Regions from separate parts of the Lysinibacillus sp. NPDC097162 genome, predicted to be linked through region 2. Evidence: riboswitches for the same ligand, from Rfam matches in the RefSeq annotation. Region 2 holds a riboswitch; each other region holds the start of a gene.

Region 1 (7,636 bases), on a different contig from region 2:
AAAACGAGCGTGTATGGGTGAAATTCCACTTCCGCACAGAACAAGGCATTAAAAACCTAACTGGTGCCGAAGCAGCTGAAATTATCGGTAAAGACCGTGAATCATCACAACGTGACTTATATGAAGCAATTGAAAAAGGCGATTTCCCTAAATGGAAAATGTACATTCAAGTCATGACAGAACAACAAGCTCGTGAATTACCATATAACCCATTCGATTTAACAAAAGTTTGGTATAAAAAAGATTTCCCGCTAATTCCAGTTGGTGAATTCGAGTTAAATAAAAACCCTGATAACTACTTTGCAGAAGTAGAACAATCATCGTTTGCACCATCTAACATTGTGCCTGGTATCAGCTACTCTCCAGACAAAATGTTACAAGCACGTATTTTTGCTTACGCAGATGCAGCTCGCTATCGCTTAGGCGTAAACCACCACATGCTACCTGTAAACGCACCAAAATGCCCATTCCGTTCATTCCACCGCGATGGCGCTATGCGTTTTGATGGTAACCTTGGTTCTACTTTAAGTTATGAACCAAACAGCTATGGTGAATGGGAGCACAATTTAGACTATAAAGAGCCACCATTACGTATTGATGGTCATGCAGATATCCACGACTTCCGTGAAGATGACAATAACTACTTCGAGCAACCAGGTAAATTATTCCGTCTTTTATCTGCAGAAGAACAACAACGCTTATTCGAAAATACAGCAAACGATATGGCTACTGTTGAAGAATTCATTAAACGTCGTCACATCCTACACTGCTATCTAGCTGATCCTGCATACGGTGAAGGTGTAGCAAAAGCGATGGGTCTTTCATTAGATGGAATGAATCTTTCAAACCCATATGTAAAACAAGAAGTAAAACCAGAAGTAAAACAAGTAGCAAACATTTAATATTCCACTTTATTGATATCCAATATTGCTTGCCGTCACTGGCAAGTAGACAAAAGGTAGCGAGAATTAACTTCTCGATGCCTTTTGTCATTTTTACTCCGTTTAATTGCTAGTTCCTTTGAGTTTTCCCAATAAGCTTTATAACAAGCAGCTATAATGGAAGACTATCTTACATATTTTAATCTTCCTTCGTTCTAAAGCTTTCTCATCTGTCACAAAAACAGATACTGTAATATTCCGTTTACTATTCAGTTGATTGGAGCCAAGTGCCACCACTCGTTCTGGAAGGTATCTCCCCCACTCACTGATAATGTAACACAGTGGAATTCAACGATTAAATTCACCTATAGTTATTGTCTTTTTGATTCGTAAATCCCCCATTGTCATATAGGTGTTTTTATTAACATTTATATCTATCGATCAATTCCACAATTTCATATTATTTTCATACTCTAAATAACGATAAGATATCCTGACATTGTTGCGTACGAATACAACAAAACTGGAATGGAGGAAAAGAACGATGTCTATCAGAAAAAAACTCTATATTGGATTTGGTACAATTATTCTTTTACTACTAATTATCTGCTCAATATCCTACTACCAACTGAATAACATCGATAAATTGAATAAAGAATTATTTGAAAACCGTGTTAATAAACTTATACAAGTCGATAAAATCCTTATCGCTGCTGCTTTGCAAGGAAACTATCTTCGTTCATATATGCTTGAACCAGATAACGTAACAATACAAAAGCTCGAGGAGCAAGAACAAATAATCCAAGCTAAAATAACAGAGCTGGACAAAATGTTTACTAGCCAAACGACACAACAGCAAATGGACATTATTAAAACGAACCAAGCCATTTTTGAAAATGCAGCACAAGAGATTATCAATACATATAGCCCAGATGATGTACAATCTGCTATCAATATTCTTAGAGCAAGAGCACATCCTGCAAGAGAGGCAATTCAACAAGCAATTCACGAGATTGCCATTTATGAAGAGGAGCAAATACAACTAGCCCGTGCAGAGTCGTCAAGAGCAGAATCTGTAAGCTCGAATATCATCCTAATCCTCGCTGCTACTTCTATTATTCTCTCCTTTATAATTACGTTCATTATGACAAGAGTGATTACAATTCCCGTTAATAAATTAGCCACAGCAGCAAATGTAATTGCTAGCGGCGATCTACGACAGGAAGATGTAGAAGTAAAAACAAAAGATGAAATTCGAAATTTGGCTGATTCATTTAATGTCATGAAAACTAATTTGCGCTCACTTATTGATAATGTCGCAAATAATATTGAGTACACGACTTCTAGCTCTGAAGAATTATCGGCAAGTACAGAGGAAGTTTCTCTTACTTCTAGCGATATTGCAAAACGTATAGAAATCATGGCAGAGGACGGTAACCAAGCTGTAGTTACTGGACAGGATACCTCTACCGCTATGGACGAAACAGCTCGTGGTGTCCAACGCATCGCTGAAGCTACACAAATGCTACATTCAAAGGCAATTGATACACAAACTGTTGCCGATAACGGCGAAAAAATGTTGCAAACGACTGAAAATCAGATGATGGTCATTCAGCAATCATCAGATAAGACAAACGAACTCATTAAACAGTTAAGTTCACAATCGGCTGAAATTGAAAATATCACGAAAGTTATTACCGATATTACCGATCAAACCAACCTACTTGCACTTAATGCAGCCATCGAAGCTGCACGTGCAGGCGAACACGGACAAGGCTTTGCAGTCGTTGCTGATGAGGTACGTCAGCTAGCTGAAGAGTCAAAAATATCCGCCAACCAAATTATTAATTTAACTACAAATATTCAGCAAAACACAAGAGAAGTAGAAAAAGCTGTGAGCGTCACAGTACAAAAAGTTGATGAAGGCGTTACATACATTCATAATGCACAAACTGCCTTTAATGAAATAATGGACGCAATTGAACATATGGCATCTGAAATTGAAGACGTTTCAGCTTCCACACAGCAAATTTCTGCCGCTACTGAAGAGGTTGCTGCATCGGTCAATGAAATGTCATCTGTGGCAAAAAATGCAGCACAGCAATCCGAATTGATAGCTGCGGCAATTGAAGAGCAAACATCAATTATTCAAGAGGTTAACGCTGTTGCAAAATCATTAAGTGATGAGGCAACAACCCTTCAAGATGAGATAAATAAATTTAAAATTTAATAGCCAGCCAAAAAAAGAAAAAGTGTTAGATTGACAGCAATCAATCTAACACTTTTTTGCTATGCACATTTTTATGACTACGGAGGACACTTTCCACTCTTCACACTGTAAGCTACAACTCGCTTGTGAGTGGTTCATTGCGTTTTATGTTCTGTGCAGGACCGCATCCACTACCATTAACTATTGCGCTCTTGTTCCATTTTATTTATTACTAAAGTGAAAACTTTAACGCCTCTGTTCTTTATCATTGATACAGTCTGCTACCAGTATCTTTGAACTCTTTTGCCTTTTCCTGCATCCCTTGATGGATTGCTTCTGTCGTATTTAAATCTTTTTCTTTAGCATAGTTCCGAATATCTTGAGAAATTCTCATACTGCAAAACTTAGGACCACACATCGAGCAAAAATGTGCCGTTTTTGCTCCTTCTGCTGGTAAAGTCTCATCGTGATATTCTACAGCTCGCTCTGGATCTAACGATAAATTAAATTGATCGCGCCAACGAAACTCAAAGCGAGCCTTTGAAAGAGCGTCATCTCGCTGCTGTGCACCAGGATGACCTTTAGCTAAATCCGCTGCATGTGCCGCAATTTTATATGTGATAACACCTACACGAACATCTTCTCGATTTGGTAACCCTAAATGCTCCTTCGGTGTTACATAGCACAGCATCGCTGTTCCAAACCAGCCAATCATTGCAGCCCCAATTGCTGATGTAATGTGATCATAGCCAGGAGCAATATCCGTCGTTAGAGGACCCAATGTATAAAATGGCGCTTCTTTACAAACTTCTAATTGCTTGTCCATATTTTCCTTAATAAGATGCATTGGCACGTGCCCAGGTCCCTCTACCATCACTTGTACATCGTGCTTCCAAGCAATTTGCGTTAACTCCCCTAGCGTTTCAAGCTCTGCGAACTGCGCCTCGTCATTGGCATCTGCAATTGAGCCAGGTCGTAATCCATCCCCTAACGAAAAGGCAACATCATACGTTTTCATAATTTCGCAAATTTCTTCAAAATGAGTATATAAGAAATTTTCTTGATGATGGAATAGACACCACTGTGCCATAATTGAACCTCCACGCGAAACAATACCCGTTACACGATTAGCTGTAAGCGGTACATAGCGCAGCAATACACCTGCGTGAATCGTGAAGTAATCAACCCCTTGTTCAGCTTGCTCGATTAGCGTGTCACGATACACCTCCCACGTTAAATCCTCAGCAACGCCATTTACCTTTTCAAGCGCCTGATAAATTGGCACTGTTCCAACAGGCACAGCAGCATTACGGATAATCCATTCGCGAGTTGTATGAATGTGCTTACCAGTAGATAAATCCATAATATTATCAGCACCCCATCGTGTTGCCCATGTCATTTTTTCAACTTCCTCAGCGATGGATGAAGTAACAGCTGAATTTCCAATATTGGCGTTAATTTTCACGTGGAAGTTACGGCCGATAATCATCGGTTCCGCCTCAGGATGATTTATATTAGATGGCATTATAGCACGCCCTGCCGCAATTTCTGCACGTACAAATTCTGGTTTTAAATTTTCGCGAATCGCTACAAATTCCATTTCTGGCGTAATAATTCCTTGTCTTGCATAATGAAGCTGTGTCACATTACAGCCTTTTTTCGCACGTAAAGGTTTGCGAGAAAGCTTTGGAAAAACATTTTCCTTTATGCGCGGGTCATCCGCGTTGCGGAATCCATTATCCTCGGGCTTAATGGTACGTCCCTCGTATTCCTCTACATCGCTCCGTTCTTTAATCCACTCACGACGCAAAGCTGGTAAACCTTTTGTAATATCGACTTTGTAAGTTGGATCTGTATAAGGGCCACTCGTATCATAAACTCGTATAGGTGCGTTATTCTCTTCACCAAAGCTACCCGTTGTGGGGCTTAGCTTAATTTCACGCATTGGCACTAATATATCTGGACGTGATCCTTCTACATATACTTTTTTACTTCCGTCAAAGCTTGTCATAATGTTCATGTTTTTTTCGCTAACTGTTGTCATTTACTATTCCGCTCCCTTTTACGTAAATTATTAAAAGGACCGAATCTAGCCCACTCCAACAAGTAGCATTACAAATAAAAAGCCGAATCCAAAAAAATATTGGATCCGGCTGTACATGTAAGGTTACATTTATCGCAAAGTTCAAGGAGTGCGAAGTTCATTAACTTTCCCACGCTGGTATGAGCCAGATCAGGTCCAAAGGGTCAAGAAACCTCAATGCGTTTCCCTCTCAGCCCGACTCATCGGACTCCCCTAGTTAAGCTATTCAGTTTGATGCTAGTGTAACAGATATTCCTAATAGATGGAAGCCATTAAGTAAATAGTATTTCTGCCATATAAATTACGATTGTCACAGTAATACAGCTTACAATTGTTGAAAAAAGCACCGTTTGTGCAGCGGTTTCTGACCCTAAATCATATTCTAGAGCTAGACTCGAGCTATTACGTGAAGTTGGAAATGCACTCGCAATAAAGAGCGATTGGGCCACAACGCCATCTAAGCTGAGGGCAAAAATGATAAGCAATGCAACAGCTGGACCTACTACAAGTCGTGTAAAACAGCTGACAAACACAGTTCTATTGAACATTGATTTAATTTCAAGCTGAGATAGTTGCGCACCGAGCGTAATAAGAGCAACAGCGATAAACCCATCAGCAACGTGGTCAATTGGAATACGGATAAATTGGGGAATGCCAATATTAAAGAAATTCATTGCCACACCGATAATGAGCGCATGAATAATCGGCATTTTCAGGAAGTCCTTCACAATGGCCATACCTGATTTAGTTGAAGAAATTAAATTATATAATCCATATGTATAGGTCGTTACATTTTGAAAAATAACGAGAATAACTTGAATGGCCACCCCAATTGGTTGTGTCACAAAAATCATTTGTGCCACCGGAATGCCATAGTTACCAGAGTTAATGAGTACAACACTATTTTTAAATACCGCTGCCTCTGTTTTCTTTAAACCTAGCCCCTTCGCTATAAAATGACTAAGCACCATTTGACTCCCAATAAAGAGCACAATAAATAATGCCACTTCACCGAGCACCGATAGTTCCACGCTCGTTTCATATAAATTTACAAATACCGCTGCTGGCATAAAACAATATGTAATAAGCTGGGATAGCGCTTTTAAATTAAATTGAAATTTCCTCTGTAAAAACGCCCCAAGTACAAGTAACACTAAAATAGGCGCAACAATTTTAAAGAAAATCATACCGAGATACATCATGGAGGCGCCCCCCTTTCATCTTTCTATAGTAAAACTGTTCCCAAACTGGGTCAATGCCCTCTCAGCTCTACCGTTTACATAAAAAGAGACTGTCCTTGGAAAAGGACAGTCTCAACGTGTCTACAAAAGCATCAAGAAGTTTTACCGGCGGTTTCTCAAAGGTTATCGGCGGTTTCCGAGGGTGTATCGGCGATTCCTCCACGTTTATCGGCGATTTCCGAGGGTTTATCGGCGATTTCGGAAGGTTTACTGGCGATTACCTCGGGATATTCACTTTGCTTTGTAGAAAATTCAATAGCTTAATTATGCAAGTTTAAATCGATTCACGACTTCTTGTAGCTCTTTAGAGATTTGGTTCATATTGTTAATTGATTCTGCAACCTTTTGCATTTCTGCCTGTTGATCCACAGCAGATGCACTTACTTGTTCAGCAGAAGCTGCAGTTTCCTCTGAAACGGCAGAAATACTTTGAATCGCTGTAACTGCCTGATCTTTTTGCTCTAACATTTGGGAAAGATTTGACAAGAGGTCATTAATTGCCGTTGCAATAGAATGAGAAAGCTCATTATTATCTTTAAAAGCAAGCTCTGTATTTTGCACTGATTCATTTTGAGCTTGCATCAAATCAGCATTAGAAGCAATAACGGACACCGTTTGCTTCGCGTCTTCTAGAATGCTAGTTACCGTTTTCTTAATCACTTCTGTTTCGTTTTTAGACTGTTCCGCTAGTTTACGAACTTCTTCCGCTACTACTGCAAAGCCTTTTCCATGCTCTCCTGCACGAGCAGCCTCAATACTTGCATTTAACGCTAGTAGGTTGGTTTGCTCCGTTACTCCTTGAATGGATACAATAATTTGGTTGATGTTTCTGATGTTGCTAGATAAAGATTCCATCTGACTTTGAATGCGTACATTCATTTCATTTGTTTCAGCATTTCGATCACGTAAGCTTTCAACTTCTTTCATGCCCTGCTCTGTAGAAGCTTTTGTTTTCATTGACAGCTCATCCATTTGTTTGGAAAGCATTGTAATGGCGTCAATTTGATCGGACAAATCAATCATTCGATAATTTGTTTCCTCCGTATCCTCTGATTGTTTCGAAGCACCTTGCGCAATTTCATTGATAGCTACAGATACTTCTTGATTTGATGCGACAATTTCATTAAATGCTTCATTGACATCATCTGATGATTGATTAAGTAATGTTGAAGAATTTAATACCGTATGGATGGCATCATTCGTTTTGTCCAGCATATTGTTA
Region 2 (7,636 bases):
CCAGATGTAGAGCTACGCGTGGAAGTGCGACACGATTCAACTTATATGATGGCGCAAGTTATTCCTGGCGCAGGTGGTATGCCTGTTGGTTCTAACGGAAAATCATTATTAATGCTTTCAGGTGGGATTGATAGTCCTGTTGCAGGCTACTTAATGATGAAACGTGGTGTGCGTTTAGAGGCAATTCATTTCTTTAGCCCACCATATACAAGTCAAAATTCATTAGAAAAAGTAAAAGTGTTAGCAAATGAGCTAACAAAATTCGGCGCAAGTATTCGATTACATGTTATTCCGTTTACAGAAATCCAAGTGCTTATTAAAGAAAAAGTGCCATCTAATGTGTCTATGACTACAACACGTCGTATGATGTTAAAAGTTGCAGATAAAGTACGTGAAGAAATTAACGCACTTGCCATAGTAACAGGTGAAAGTCTTGGACAAGTAGCAAGTCAGACGCTTGAAAGTTTGACTGCTATTAACGCTGTAACGAATACACCGATTTTACGTCCGCTTATATCGAATGATAAATTAGACATTATTGAAATTGCGGAGAAAATCGGCACATATGAAACGTCGATTCAGCCATTTGAAGATTGCTGTACAATTTTCACACCTGCTAGTCCGAAAACGAAACCAAAGCTTGAAAAAGTAGAGCATTATGAAAGCTTTTCTGATTTCGATGACCTAATTGAACGTGCTGTGACCAACCGTGAAGTTTACATTTTCCCGAAAAAAGAGCAGCCAACAGATAAATTTGCAGATCTTTTATAAAAAAATTACGTGCGTAACAAATAAATTTATTGTTGTTTTACATTTATTTAAAAACGCCATTTAATAAGAAGGAAACCGTCTCAAAATCGTATTTGGGACGGTTCTTTTTTTAATTTTCTAGTCAATTTCCTTTAGAGTTACATTTTACCTTTATTTTTTTTGTATTAAAAAACAAATATCGCACATTCTATAATCACAAGGAGGTGAGACAGACATGACAAACAACAATGGTAGTTCAAACAAGCTTGCAGTACCTGGTGTACAACAAGCACTTGATCAAATGAAATACGAAATTGCACAAGAATTTGGTGTTCAATTAGGAGCTGATGCTTCAGCTCGTGCTAACGGTTCCGTTGGTGGTGAAATCACTAAACGTCTTGTACAAATGGCAGAATCTCAATTAAAAGGTATGCCAAAAAACCAATAATTGCAGAATAAGCAATTATTAAACTTAAAACCAGTGACCGTAAAAGGCACTGGTTTTAGTTTGTTTAAATTTAGTTTTTTTATGCCAGACGATTACATGCATACATATAACAAAGCTATAAATACAATGATTTGAAAGTTGAAGCGGTTTTTTGAATGTCATTACTTTCGCAAATAGCAGAAATAACAGCGACACCATCTGCACCTGCTTTAATAACAGCAGATGCATTCAGGCAGTCAATACCACCAATTGCGACTATCGGCAACAGCGGATACATGCTATGTGCTTGATATAAAAATTCTGTTCCACAAGGTGGTTTGGCATCGTTTTTAGATGTGGTTGCATAAATAGGACCAATACCTATATAATCTGCTCCATATTTTAAAGCAACTTGCAATTCAGAAGCTGTATGGACAGAAACACCAAGGATCATTTGTCCAATTTTTTGTCGTACTAGTGAGACGGGATAATCATCTTGACCTATGTGAATACCATCTGCATTAAGCTTAAGGGCAAGGTCGATATCATCATTGACGATAAAGGGAACGTTATATTTCCTGCATAGATTTTGGCATTGACGTGCAAAATGCTCGTAGTGCTCATTCGTCAATGCATGTTGTCCTTTTTCACGAAATTGAAACATCGTAATACCTGCTTGCAATGCTGCCTCAAGTATTTCTAAAGGTTGTCTATTTTTCACATTCGCTGTGCCCATTATAAAATAAAGCTGTAAGTCACTCCTTTTCATGTATGGTCACCTCGCAAGTATCATGAAATTTTTTGTAAGCAAAATGATTCGTTGGTCCATTGCCATTTCCAATCGATAAATCATGGCTAATAGCTAATTGAATAAATTTTTTCGCTTCAATAATTGCTTGTTTTAAAGGTATTTTTTGACCAATAAAAGCGGTTAATGCAGCAGAAAATGTACATCCCGTTCCATGCGTGTTTTTCGTTGCAATTCGAGTAGATTGCATTGAAAATGATTCGCCATCTTCAAAAAATACATAATCTGTTGCAAAATGATCGTCATGTAAATGTCCGCCTTTGATAATGACACATTGAACACCTAATTTTAATAATGATTGAGCAGCTTGCTGAATGTCTGATACATTGTTTATTTTTCTAGCAGTAAGTGTCTCTGCTTCTGGAATATTAGGCGTTACGATTGTAGCAAGAGGTAATAAATCTTTTTTTAATGCCTCAACTGCTTCTTGTTGTAATAAGTTTTCTCCTCCTTTTGCAATCATTACAGGATCAACGATAAGCGGAATATTTAAATTAGACAGAGCTCGTGCAATTGTATGAATAATATCTGAAGAAAAAAGCATTCCTGTTTTTATTGCACTAATTGAAAAATCATCCAGTAGTGAATGAAGTTGTTTATTTACAAAAGCTTGTTCAATTGGAAGTACACCGTTCACTCCTAATGTGTTTTGTGCTGTTAAAGCAGTTATAACGGATGTCCCGAATACGTCTAATTCCTGAAATGTTTTTAAATCAGCTTGGATGCCAGCTCCACCACCGCTATCTGAGCCAGCTATTGTTGTTACAATATGCATTATTTTTCACCGTCCTTCGATAAACGGTGTAATTCATTTAAGACCGAAACTGCAAAATCACCGTTATATGGCGCGGATGAAGCGGCATGTTCAGCAACTTTTTTATAGCACGTTAATGTATTGCACAACTGAGAAAATGGCTCATTACCTGCAATATAAGCTGCACAGCAAATGGCACTTAACAAACAACCAGTTCCTGTAACTTCTGTCATTCGAGCATGTCCACCAATAATCCATTGGGAGTGCTCTCCGTCAGTTATAAAATCTTTTTCACCAGTTACAATAACAATACAATTATATTTTTTAGAAATTTCTTTTGCTTTATCTTCAACAGAAATTGAACCGCTGCCACTATCTACTCCTTTTTGTTGCCAATAAACATCAGCAATAGCGGCAAGCTCACCGATATTACAACGAATAACAGCAAAATGAACGGCTTCTAATAATTGCTGTACCGCTTGTTTACGTAAATTTGTTGCTCCAACACCAACTGGGTCCAAAATAATCGGTACACCTAGCGCATTTGCCTTTTTTCCAGCAAGTAACATCGATTCATTTGTACGGGTAGTAAGCGTGCCAATATTAATCAATAAGGCTGATGCAATCGATACCATCTCCTCAACTTCCAGAGATTCATCTGCCATTACAGGCGAAGCACCAATTGCTAATAAGCCGTTTGCTTGAAAATTTGCCACAACATAATTTGTAATACAATGAATGAGTGGTTGTTTTTTACGAATAGTTTGAAAAATCATCGTAGTCCTCCTTTTTTTGGACGGACGTAAGCATGCAAAAAAGCTCTTTTTTTCGTGCGAAATATACACGTAAAAAGAGCCTATCATCAATAATAAGATGTGTGTTGCTCCCTACGTCAGTATTAACTAACAGGTTCAAAGGGTCAGGTTTTACCTTCTCAACTCGTTATGAGTCCCCCCGCAATCATGAAGTTTTTAGTTGTCCAAAATGTAACATACCTATCCACAGTATTCAATAGCATTTTATCATTATCTGGAAAGCAGTGACTGATGCCATATAATAAACCATGATAATTGTCATGACTTTCTTAAAATAAGGTTCATCCATTGAAAATAATAAAAAATGAGTTTTATAATAAACCTAGCAATAAGGAGGCAGTTATTATGAAAAGACAGGATTTAATCGCACCAGAATGGTATAACATTGTTGAGGAGATTGAGAAATATGCTCAGGACCCAACTAAAAATGCATTAATTGTTTATAATAATCATGAAGAAATTCAACATATTACATATGCAACTTTACTTGAAAAAGCAAATCAGGCGGCCCATGTATTTACTTCGCAGGGACTAACAAAAGGCGATGTGCTTTTAGTTATGGTTCCAAGATCTGTCGAGGCATATATCGTCTACATAGCGGCATTAAAAGCGGGCTTAACGATTATCCCTAGTTCGGAAATGTTGCGTACAAAGGATATTGAATACCGAATTACACATGCAAATGCAAAAGGAATAATTGCCTACGAGCCATATATTGAGCAATTTGACGAAGTGAAAAACTTAAAGGGTATTTTGCAATATGTTATTGGTCATGCTCATACACCATGGCAACCGTTGCTTGAAAAAATGGAGGAGCATCCTACAGACTATACGAATCCTACACCGACAAAAAGTACAGACAATGCTTTTTTAGCCTATACAAGTGGAACAACTGGCAATCCTAAGGCGGCTGTTCATACACATAGCTGGGGTTATGCTCATTTACGGACAACGGCACCGAATTGGTTAGGTGTTCAAGAAAATGATATAGTATGGGCTACTGCGGCGCCTGGTTGGCAAAAATGGATTTGGAGTCCATTCCTAGCAACTTTAGGCAGTGGTGCTACGGCATTTGTTTATAAAGGCAAATTTGATGCGTCAACTTATTTGTCATTGCTTGAAAAATTTAAAGTAAATGTATTATGTTGTACACCGACAGAGTATCGTTTTATGGCAGCACTCAATAATTTACAGGACTATAATTTAAGCGGAATTCGCCAAGCTGTATCAGCGGGTGAACCACTGAATAGTGAAGTAGTAAAAGTGTTCTCTGAAACGTTTAATATACAGGTTCGAGATGGTTACGGGCAAACGGAAAATACATTACTTGTTGGGACAATGGTTGGCATGGAAGCGCGCGTCGGCTCAATGGGTAAACCGACACCAGGAAATACAGTAGAAATAATCGATGACCTAGGACATCCTGTGTCGGAAGGTGTTGTTGGGGATATAGCAGTGCATCGAGAAACACCTGCACTCTTTAAAAAATATTTCCAAGATCCTGAACGCACAAACCTACAATTCCGCGGAGAATGGTATATAACAGGTGACCGTGCATATAAAGATGCTGATGGCTATTTTTGGTTTGAGGGCCGCGGAGATGATGTCATTATTTCTTCAGGCTATACAATAGGGCCATTTGAAGTAGAAGATGCATTAATGAAACATCCTACAGTAAAGGAAGCGGCTGTTGTTGCTAGTCCAGATGAAGTAAGAGGAAATATTGTTAAGGCATTTATAGTCCTTCGTGAAGATGAGACTGGGGATGATACACTTATTAAAAAGTTACAAAACCATGTGAAATTATTGACTGCACCTTATAAATATCCACGTGCGATTGAATTTGTAGAAGTGTTACCTAAGACTGCCTCTGGTAAAATCCGTCGTGTCGAATTACGACAACAAGAAAAAGCGCATTACACACATCAATAAATATTTCCTAGGAAATAAAGTCGGAAAATCAAAGTTCATGTTTTTTTATGAACTTTTGATTTTTTGTTGTAGCCCCATTTATTTATAGTAAAATAATAAACAACAGAACATTTTTACATAAAAATTACTTAAAAGTGAAACGTTTTGGACATTTAGACGTATAACGTGATGAGGAGGCGTTTGTATGAATGTGAAAAGGTGGATAGCTTTGGCTATTGCAGCTGTGTTGTTAGTATTTTCATTAGGGATTAATACGATTTTTGCCATATTTAAATCAGACTTTTTTAGTAATTTTGACAGCATTGTCGCTGGAAATAATTTAAATGTTTATGAAACGGTTATTGAGGGTGAAGATTATAGTAAGCGTATTGCCTATTTAAAAGTTGATGGAACGATTCAAGATGTTGGATCGAACACATTATGGCAAACCGTTGCTTATGATCACCAGTTTTTCTTAAATCAGTTGGACAATATTTTATATGATGATTCAGTACAAGGTATTGTTCTTAGTGTTAATTCACCAGGTGGTGGTGTAAAGGAATCGGCAGAAATTTATAAAAAACTGTTGCAAATTAAAGAGGAACGTCAAATTCCAATTTATGTGTCAATGGATTCGATGGCAGCATCAGGTGGCTACTACATTTCAGCACCAGCAGATAAAATTTATGCACACCGTGATACGATAACAGGTTCAATTGGTGTCATTATGCAATCTATTAATTATCAGGAACTTGCAGAAAAAGTTGGCGTGAAATTTGAGACGTTTAAATCTGGGCAACATAAAGACATGCTGAGTCCAACGCGTGAAATTACAGCAGAAGAACGCGCTATGATGCAAGATATGATTAACGAGTCATATGAAGAGTTCGTTGATATTGTTGAACAAGGACGTAATATGTCTGAAGCTGACGTGAAAAAAGTGGCAGATGGTCGAATTCTTGGTGGAACAAAGGCACTTGAAGCAGGCTTAATCGATGAAATTGGCGACGAGCAAGCAGCTATTGCAGCTTTACGTCAAGATTACGGTTTAGAGGATGCAGTTTTGTTTGAATACAGCTATGATCAAGGTGGCCTACCGTCATTAATTGGTATGAAAGTAAGCTCTCTTTTTGGTCCATCGGCTGAAGAAAAAATGCTAACGAAAATTATGACAGAATACAAGGCACCTAAAATGATGTACTTATATGGTGAATACTAAGGAGGGCATACCATGACAAACAATGAATTCGTTTTGCAAGGGACACCCTCAATTGAACAAGAACTGTTAGATAAGCCAACGACACCAATAGTGACTACAAATTACGAATTGAAGACAGCAGGATTTTGGGTGCGCTTTTGGGCATTTGTCTTAGATGGATTAATTATTTCAGCAGTTGGTGGCATCGTTGCCAATCCGATATTTTACTTAATGGACTGGTCATTATCGGATTCGGTCTGGTATGCACCTATCTCAATTATTTCAGCTATTCTCTATTATTGTTACTTTGTATTAATGACGAAATTTTTTGGGCAAACGTTAGGGAAAATGGCTTTCGGGCTACGCGTTATCTCACTAGAGCATGACAAACTTACATGGTCAGATGTGCTGTTCAGAGAATGGATTGGTCGTTTAATTAGTAACATAATTATGCCACTTTATATTTTTGTGGCGATTTTACCTGACAACCAAGGCATACATGATTATTTTGCAGATACGACGGTTGTCCATGAAAAAGTATACGTAGCGAAAGAAACAGCACAATTAGCGACACCAACTCAGGAAAAATTAAAAGAGCCTGAACAGATAGTGGAGAAGATTGAAGAAGAATAATAATGGGCCCACCTCCAACATATGAGGTGGCCCTTCTTTTTTGGACTGTTGTCGAGCAATATTAGGTGGCAAATGACAGGCATTCACAAAGATTAGCCTATAATAAGCTGTCCTAGTTGCAATTAATTCCCTACATTTAGTAAGATTATGTACATATGATGATTAGGAGGCGTTTTCATGGCACAAATTACATTTAAAAAAGGTCCAGTAACACTAATAGGTAACGAAGTAAAGGTTGGAGACCAAGCACCGGATTTCACAGTTTTAGCAAATGATTTATCACCTGTTTCTTTAACGGATTCAGAAGGTAAAATTCGTTTATTTAGTGTTGTTCCGTCAT
Region 3 (7,636 bases), on a different contig from region 2:
TGTATGAATTAAAAAGCTTGTATCGTCATTTTTCAAAAGAAAATAAAATTGCCGTTGTGGAAAGAGCAGGATATGGGTATAGTGATGAATTTAACGACGATCGAGATATAGATGTAATATTAGAACAAACGAGGGAGGCACTATTTAAAAGTGGCAATAAGCCCCCTTATATTTTAGTACCACACTCTATTTCAGGAATCGAAGCTATCTATTGGGCGCAGAAATATCCGAAAGAAGTTAAAGCGATTGTGGCGTTAGATATTGGTTTACCTTCTCAATATATAAAACATCCGGTAGGTTTCGTAGAAAAGGCTTTTATGAAGGCAGGAACTATATTAAGTGAATTAGGATTCCAAAGAGTGTTTCCGATTTTAGCATATAACGATGCCGTCTTAGAGAAGGATTTTCTGACTTCACAAGAAAAAGATATATTTAAAGCAGTATCAAATAAACAGGGAATCAACAATGATATGGAACAAGAAATGCTACATTCCGTAAAAAATAGCAAAAAGTCTACCGCATTATCTATTCCAAAAACAACCCCTATTTTATTTATTGATGCGTACCTTGATAAAAATTCTGAAGCTGCTAAAGCATCACTAAAAGACTATCAAGATTTCGCAAAGAAGTTAGAAGTTTCAAGTGTTATTCAAATAAAAAGCAAGCACAGTATTTACTTGTACCATCCAACTGAAATTTATGAAGAAACCCAAAAGTTCTTGCAAGAAATGGCTGAAAAATAGTGAGGAAGAGACAAAAATGTTGTTTACAATTTTACTTGTAGAAGATGATAAAATGATTGGAAGTTTATTGGAGAATATACTTCAAAAAGAAGGTTATAAAGTAATCTGGTTAGAAAATGGAGCTTCTTTATATACAGTTATAAAGCAAGTGGACATTGTTATTATGGATATTATGCTACCTGGAGAGGACGGGTATCAGATTTCAATGCGAATTAATCAGTTAGGGCATAATATTCCTATAATATTTTTAACTGCTAGAAGTGACATTGATAGTAAATTAAGAGGGCTTGAAATTGGAGAAGATTACATGGTGAAGCCATTTGATCCAAGGGAATTATTAATACGAATAAAAAATAAATTAATTGCTTCTTACGGAATTCACAAACAAATACAGCATTTATCCATTGATGTTACTCATATGCGTGTCGTTAATAATCAGAATAATAAAGAAGTCGAATTTACAGCCTTTGAAAAGAAAATATTCTTTTACCTCTATGAAAACGCAGATTTTATTTTATCTAAAGAACAATTCATTGATTATCTTTGGCAGCTAGAAGATCGTAATCCTAATTTAATTAACGTGTATATTAAAAAGGTCCGCAACAAGATTGCGGATACAGATGGTGTGATTATTCAAAATGTATATGGAGAAGGTTATCGTATGAATACCCGTGTTAAACAATGAAACTAAAAAAGAAATATCAACTATTGCTATTGTCGGTTATATTCAGTGTTCCTCTTTCGATTGTAGTAATTAATGTAATCGTAACGGTAATTTACAATCATTTTTCAAATGATACAGAAAAACGTTTTTTTGAGTCAAAAGCCTATCCAATTATGCTAGGGTTATTTATCGTCTGTTTTATTACTTTGGCTATTTTATTCTCCAAATCCATTAATTCATTAATTAAACGAATTAATGAATTAAACCAAACCATTATGGAGTTGGCGAGTAACGACAAGAAGAGACTTCAAAAGATTCCTTACTCTCGAAATGATGAATTAGGGGATTTAACCAATGCAGTAAACCTTCTCATTGACCGGACGATATCGAAGGAAATTGAAATAATGCAACAAGAGCAAATGAAACTAGAACTTTTAACTCAGTTGCGCCACGATATTAATACACCTTTAACAGCTATGCGCTTACAACTTTACACAATCGAAAATGATTTTTCACAACATCAGGATATTTTCAATTCTTTAAACGAACAAATAAACTATATTTCAAAGTTATCCAATGAATATGACTTTGAGCGCTTATCTTGTGTTGATAATTCCTATATAATCATGGAAAAAGTAGATGTTCCAAAACTTATCAATACCATCATTTTAAAGTGGAATTTTTTATATAAAGTTAACCAAATCTCTATTGTGTTAAACGATTCCTCAACTAAATGCCATTGGAAGAGTAATGAAATTTGGTTGCACAGATTATTTGATAATATCTTCCAAAATATTTTGCGCCATGCAGTGTGCGATACATTGGAAATCACTTTGCAAAAAAACTCAATTATATTTAAGGATAATGGGGTTGGGTTTAATGTGGAGGAAAAGGGTACTGGCCTACGAATCATCGAAGATATTTGCCGAATGCTTGAACTACAGAGTACAATCCAATCTAACGAAAAAGGTACTCAAGTCACCATAAGTTATGCGCAACATTAAAACTTTAGTAATTGCAACGGCTCTAATTGAATGCTTCTCAAAATCTTATTTGAGAACATCTTTATGTTTAACGTTGTAAATGCTTAAATTATATAACAATCGTGCGCTTTAGTTTAACTAGCAACAATAGAAAAATAATAGAAAAAAGGACTCGATTTCACTTAATAGGACTCGAGCCTGTTTTATTACCTTCAATTTCGGATAATACTTCATCCTTACTAATTGAACCGTTTTGCGCTTGTTCCTGAATTTCAAGTAAACGATTAACGCCCACTTTTTTAATTAACACATGTGTCGCTTCTTCCTTAGTTTGGAAGGGAAGAGTATCCGGATTTGTAGTTGCTGCCTCGCTTACAATTTCTTGAACCTTCGAATCGTTCTCGATATAAGCTTTAACTTCTTCTAAATTTTCGTCATCTAAATTAGATTTCACTTTTTCAATTATTTTTTCGGAAGCGATATTTGTCCCTAAATGCCATACAGCATAGCCAGCTGCTCCGAGTAAAACAAGAAATACTACGGTAATTTTTAAAAGCTTTTTCATCAACTCACTCCTGACACTTTGAATAAAGCACAAACTCTCAAAAATTACGAAGAAAAAATGTTTTCTATAATTAGTTTAATTTCAATTATAACTAGATGACATATAGCAACTATCTTTTCAAAGGGCGATGGAAGTTATATCGTGTTGTATGGAGAATAACTCTTTTTTAACTTGTTGGTTTTGCAAAAGATTAACTGTTTCGTATTGGAGAATTTTTGATGTTCCAAATTCCATGCATATTCTATTTGCAAAAGTCATGTTGCAGAATACTTGTATAGTCCAATAGAAGCTCATTTTTATCAATTACGAAAATACTAGCTTGTCATTTTACGATAGATATGGTTATAATAATCAACGAAAAGTTCATAAGTTAAGAATGTAGGGGGGCTGGAAGTTGCCAGCTGAGATTGCGTCCGTTTAGATGCTGACCCTTTGAACCTGATTTGGCTCGTACCAGCGTAGGGAACATCTATTCAAAAATATTCGTATACTATTTTTTGATACCGTTTGCAAACGTCTGGGATAACTCCTAGGCGTTTTTTTGTTTAGGATTCATTATTCCGCCTAAAACTAGGAGTAATCTATTAGAAGCGATGCAAATGGCCTGAGAATACCTTTTCTGGTGAAAACATTCAATCGTGAACACTTTCAAACTACTAGACTTGGAGGACACAGCATGAAAAAGTGGTTTTTCGTTCTTGTTGCTGCATTATTAACATTAGTTGGTTGTAGCGAAAAAGAGGACAAAGAGGAAACAAGCACATTGAAAAAGGTATCCGTTGTACTGGACTGGACACCTAATACGAATCATACAGGACTTTATGTTGCGAAAAAGCTTGGCTACTTTGAGGAGCAAGGTTTAGACGTAGACATTTTATTACCTGGTGATGCGGGGGCAGATCAACTTGTTGCATCAGGCAAAGCTCAGTTTGGCGTTAGCTACCAGGAAGGTATAACGCAAGCACGTGTTCAAGACGTGCCTCTTGTATCGATTGCAGCAATTATTCAGCATAATACATCTGGCTTTGCATCAGATGCTTCAAAAGGCATTACGTCACCAAAAGATTACGAAGACAAAACGTATGGTGGTTGGGGAAGCCCAATAGAACAAGCTGTTTTACAATCTCTAATGCAAAAAGAAAATGCTGATATAAAGAAATTAGATATCGTGAATGCAGGAGACTTAGACTTTTTCACAATGATGCAGAAGGATATAGATTTTGCTTGGATCTATTATGCTTGGACAGGTATTGAGGCGGAGCTTCGTGGAGAAAAATTAAATATGCAGTATTTAACAGACTATAGTGAGCAACTTGATTATTATACACCTGTACTTGCAACGAATGAAAAGATGATTAAGGATAATCCTGATGTGGTAAAGGCATTTGTTGCAGCTACTACAAAAGGTTATGAGTATGCCATTGAGCATCCTAGTGAAGCAGCGGATATATTGCTTGAAGCGGTACCTGATTTAGATAAAGCACTTGTGCATAAAAGTCAGGAATGGTTAGCAAACAAATATCAAGATGATGCAGCGCAATGGGGCGAACAAAAATTAGCAGTTTGGGAAAACTATGCGGACTGGATGACAAAGAACAACGTATTAGAAGGCGAATTTCATGCAGATCAAGCTTTTACAAATGATTTCTTACCAAAGAAAGGGGCAAAATAAATGGCTAATTCATTAATTAGTGTACAAATTATACCTAAAACAGAAAAATACGAGGATGTGATTCCATTCGTTGATGCGGCGATTGCGATCATTGATGCTTCAGGTGTGCGCTATGAAGTGCAACCACTAGAAACGACAATGGAAGGTGAACTGTCTACCTTACTCCAAATTATAGAAGAGATGAATAAAAAAATGATTGAATTGGGTGCTATTAATGTTATTACGCAAGTGAAAATTTTATATCAACCAACTGGCATTACAATGGGAACGTTGACGGAGAAGTATCGAGGATGAAACAAGTAGTAACGAAAGGAAGGTCGATTATTTTTATCGCCTTCCTGTTAGTTATTTGGGAAGTCGTTATCCGTTTGGCTGACATCCCACATTGGCTATTACCAGCGCCGAGTGCCATCGTTACTGAGGGTGTTCACTCTTATAAGACGTTCATGCCCCATGTGTTCGCTACTATACAGCTAGCGGTACTTGGCCTTGCTATTGGTATATTTTTCGGCTTGAGTGTTGCGATATTATTACACCGTTCAGCGACGGTACGGGCATTTGTGTATCCGATTTTAATTGTGTCACAAAATGTGCCTGTGCTTGTCCTAGCACCTTTATTAATTATTTGGTTTGGTTTTGGGCTGTTACCGAAGCTGATTATTATTTGTCTCGTTTGCTTTTTTCCTATCGTTATTGCGGCAATGGATGGATTTCGTCAAACGTCATCTGAGCTTAAGCATTATTTTGCAATGATAGGTGCTACAAAAGGTCAAACATTTTGGAAGTTAGAATGGCCATTTGCCTATCCGTCTATATTTTCTGGTATAAAAATTGCAGCGACATATAGTGTAATGGGGGCTGTCATCGCGGAATGGCTTGGTGCGAAAAAGGGGATTGGTGTTTATATGACACTTGCCCAATCATCGTTTCGGACGGATCGTGTATTTGTGGCGATATTTGCGATTGTATTGTTAAGTTTATTGTTGTTTGGCGTTATTCGTTTTGTTGAAAAGCTAGTTGTAAAGGGGAGGGGATCACATGCTGAACATTCAAGACATATCTAAATCCTTTGGCTCGCTTGAAGTAGTTAAAAACTTATCCTTTACAGTAAAGGAAGGAGAATTTGTGGCAATCATTGGTCCCTCAGGTAGTGGTAAAAGCACTCTCTTTCAATTAATAGGAGGTATAACGCCTTTGAATCATGGTGCTATTTTGTTAAATGGAGACGACATTCAGCAAAAAACAGGCACTATTGGTTACATGCCACAGCAACCTTGCTTATTACCGTGGCGGACAATTTTGGAAAATGTCACAATTGTAGAAGAATTGCAGCATCGACCTAATATAGAGCTTGCAAGAAAATGGTTAGAAAAGGTTGGCCTATCTTCTTTTGAAAATGCTTATCCTCATGCTTTATCAGGAGGCATGCAGCAACGTGTATCATTTCTGCGAGCCATCGTCAGTGAGAAACCAATTTTATGCTTAGATGAGCCGTTTTCAGCGCTTGATGAGTTTACAAGATTAGAAATGCAAGCATGGCTGTTATCGATTTGGGAGGAACATAAAAAATCTATCCTGTTTGTTACACATAGTATCGAAGAGGCGTTATTTTTAGCAGATCGCATTATTGTTTTAACAAAACGTCCAGCTACTATTAAGAAGGAAATAATTGTTCCATTTGCACGACCACGATCTGAGGAAATTCGCCATAGTGCGCAATTTACACAATTAAAACAACAACTTTTCCATTACTTAAAAGAAGAAAAGGACGATGCATATGTTGATTGATGCACATATTCATTTAGATCAGTATAAGGAAGAAGAAGTGCCTCTGCTACTTGAAGAAGCACAATATGTCATTGCGGTGAGTATGGACTTGCAATCGAGTAAAAAAACGCTGAAGTTAACGACATCATACGATAAGGTTAAGGCAGCATATGGTTTTCATCCTGAACAATCTTTACCAAGTGACGAAGACAGACAAGCTTTATTTGATTGGATACGGCTTCATGCTAATGAGATGATTGCCGTTGGAGAGGTCGGGTTACCTTATTATCGCAGACAAGCTCAGAAGATTGATGAGCAGCCTTATATACATTTATTAGAACAATTTATTAAATTGGCTAAAGAGCTTCACAAACCGATTGTGTTACATGCTGTTTACGAAGACGCTTTAATCGCATGTGATTTACTTGAGCAACATGATGTGACGAAAGCACATTTTCATTGGTTTAAGGGAAGCGAAGAGGCGATTGTGCGCATGATACATAATGGCTATTATATTTCAATTACACCTGATTGTGTTTATGAAGCAGAAATTCAAGCATTGATTAAAAGATATCCATTGGAACTCATGATGGTTGAAACGGATGGTCCTTGGCCATTTGAAGGACCATTTGACAAAGCTCGTACTTCGCCGTATATGATGTCTAAAACCATTGAAGTTATTGCAACTATTAAAGGCTTAACAACACAAGAAGCGGCAAAAATTGTAACACGAAATACAAAGTTATTTTATAATTTATAAAGACACGACAAAAACAGCCACATCTAGTACGACGAATCGTCTACATGTGGCTGTTTCCTATGCTTTGTTCTATTTTGTTCTAATGTAGCACGCTTCGTTTTAGTAACGCGCTCATGTGTACTGAAAGGGGAAGTTTGACGCTTTTTCTCAACGTCTTTACCTTGTGTACGTTTTAAATGCAAACGCTTCTTTTTAGCCTTAGATTGTGCCATGATAATACCTCCATATAATATTACCAATATATTACCGAAAAAGGAGAGAAAAGTAAAACCTCGTAAGCCAATGCCTACGAGGTTTTTAGTCATAATATTAGTGAGATACGTCTTGCACAGAAATACCAGTGTTTGCTTTAACATCAACTTCGCGGTATTTCGCATCATCAGATTCTTTAGAAAGTAAAGTTCCGATGAATCCACCTAGGAAACCAAGTGGAACAGAGATAAGTGCTGGATTCGTTAACATAATTAACGGTTCACCAACGA

Evidence for each region. Region 2 has a riboswitch for thiamine pyrophosphate ahead of thiM (hydroxyethylthiazole kinase). Riboswitches for the same ligand answer to the same signal wherever they lie in the genome.
Region 1: linked by a shared signal. The riboswitch ahead of thiC (phosphomethylpyrimidine synthase ThiC) and the one ahead of thiM (hydroxyethylthiazole kinase) in region 2 are both predicted to bind thiamine pyrophosphate.
Region 3: linked by a shared signal. The riboswitch ahead of ACIQXW_RS06960 (ABC transporter substrate-binding protein) and the one ahead of thiM (hydroxyethylthiazole kinase) in region 2 are both predicted to bind thiamine pyrophosphate.

Annotation. Positions count from the first base shown of each region.
Region 1 is NZ_JBIWDT010000009.1:9,946-17,581, forward strand. It holds gene ACIQXW_RS22445 (catalase) at 1-902, shown strand, start outside; gene ACIQXW_RS22450 (methyl-accepting chemotaxis protein) at 1,426-3,111, shown strand; gene thiC (phosphomethylpyrimidine synthase ThiC) at 3,356-5,134, opposite strand; TPP riboswitch at 5,284-5,398, opposite strand; gene ACIQXW_RS22460 (AEC family transporter) at 5,446-6,375, opposite strand; gene ACIQXW_RS22465 (methyl-accepting chemotaxis protein) at 6,679-7,636, opposite strand, start outside.
Region 2 is NZ_JBIWDT010000003.1:172,271-179,906, forward strand. It holds gene thiI (tRNA uracil 4-sulfurtransferase ThiI) at 1-771, shown strand, start outside; gene ACIQXW_RS15500 (alpha/beta-type small acid-soluble spore protein) at 986-1,198, shown strand; gene thiE (thiamine phosphate synthase) at 1,314-1,946, opposite strand; gene thiD (bifunctional hydroxymethylpyrimidine kinase/phosphomethylpyrimidine kinase) at 1,933-2,760, opposite strand; gene thiM (hydroxyethylthiazole kinase) at 2,760-3,515, opposite strand; TPP riboswitch at 3,607-3,705, opposite strand; gene mbcS (acyl-CoA synthetase MbcS) at 3,900-5,486, shown strand; gene sppA (signal peptide peptidase SppA) at 5,671-6,684, shown strand; gene ACIQXW_RS15530 (RDD family protein) at 6,697-7,296, shown strand; gene tpx (thiol peroxidase) at 7,474-7,636, shown strand, end outside.
Region 3 is NZ_JBIWDT010000001.1:1,380,823-1,388,458, forward strand. It holds gene ACIQXW_RS06940 (alpha/beta fold hydrolase) at 1-743, shown strand, start outside; gene ACIQXW_RS06945 (response regulator transcription factor) at 760-1,428, shown strand; gene ACIQXW_RS06950 (sensor histidine kinase) at 1,425-2,411, shown strand; gene ACIQXW_RS06955 (hypothetical protein) at 2,569-2,955, opposite strand; TPP riboswitch at 3,326-3,437, shown strand; gene ACIQXW_RS06960 (ABC transporter substrate-binding protein) at 3,632-4,627, shown strand; gene ACIQXW_RS06965 (thiamine-binding protein) at 4,628-4,921, shown strand; gene ACIQXW_RS06970 (ABC transporter permease) at 4,918-5,691, shown strand; gene ACIQXW_RS06975 (ABC transporter ATP-binding protein) at 5,666-6,415, shown strand; gene ACIQXW_RS06980 (TatD family hydrolase) at 6,405-7,154, shown strand; gene ACIQXW_RS06985 (hypothetical protein) at 7,178-7,366, opposite strand; gene ACIQXW_RS06990 (solute symporter family protein) at 7,464-7,636, opposite strand, start outside.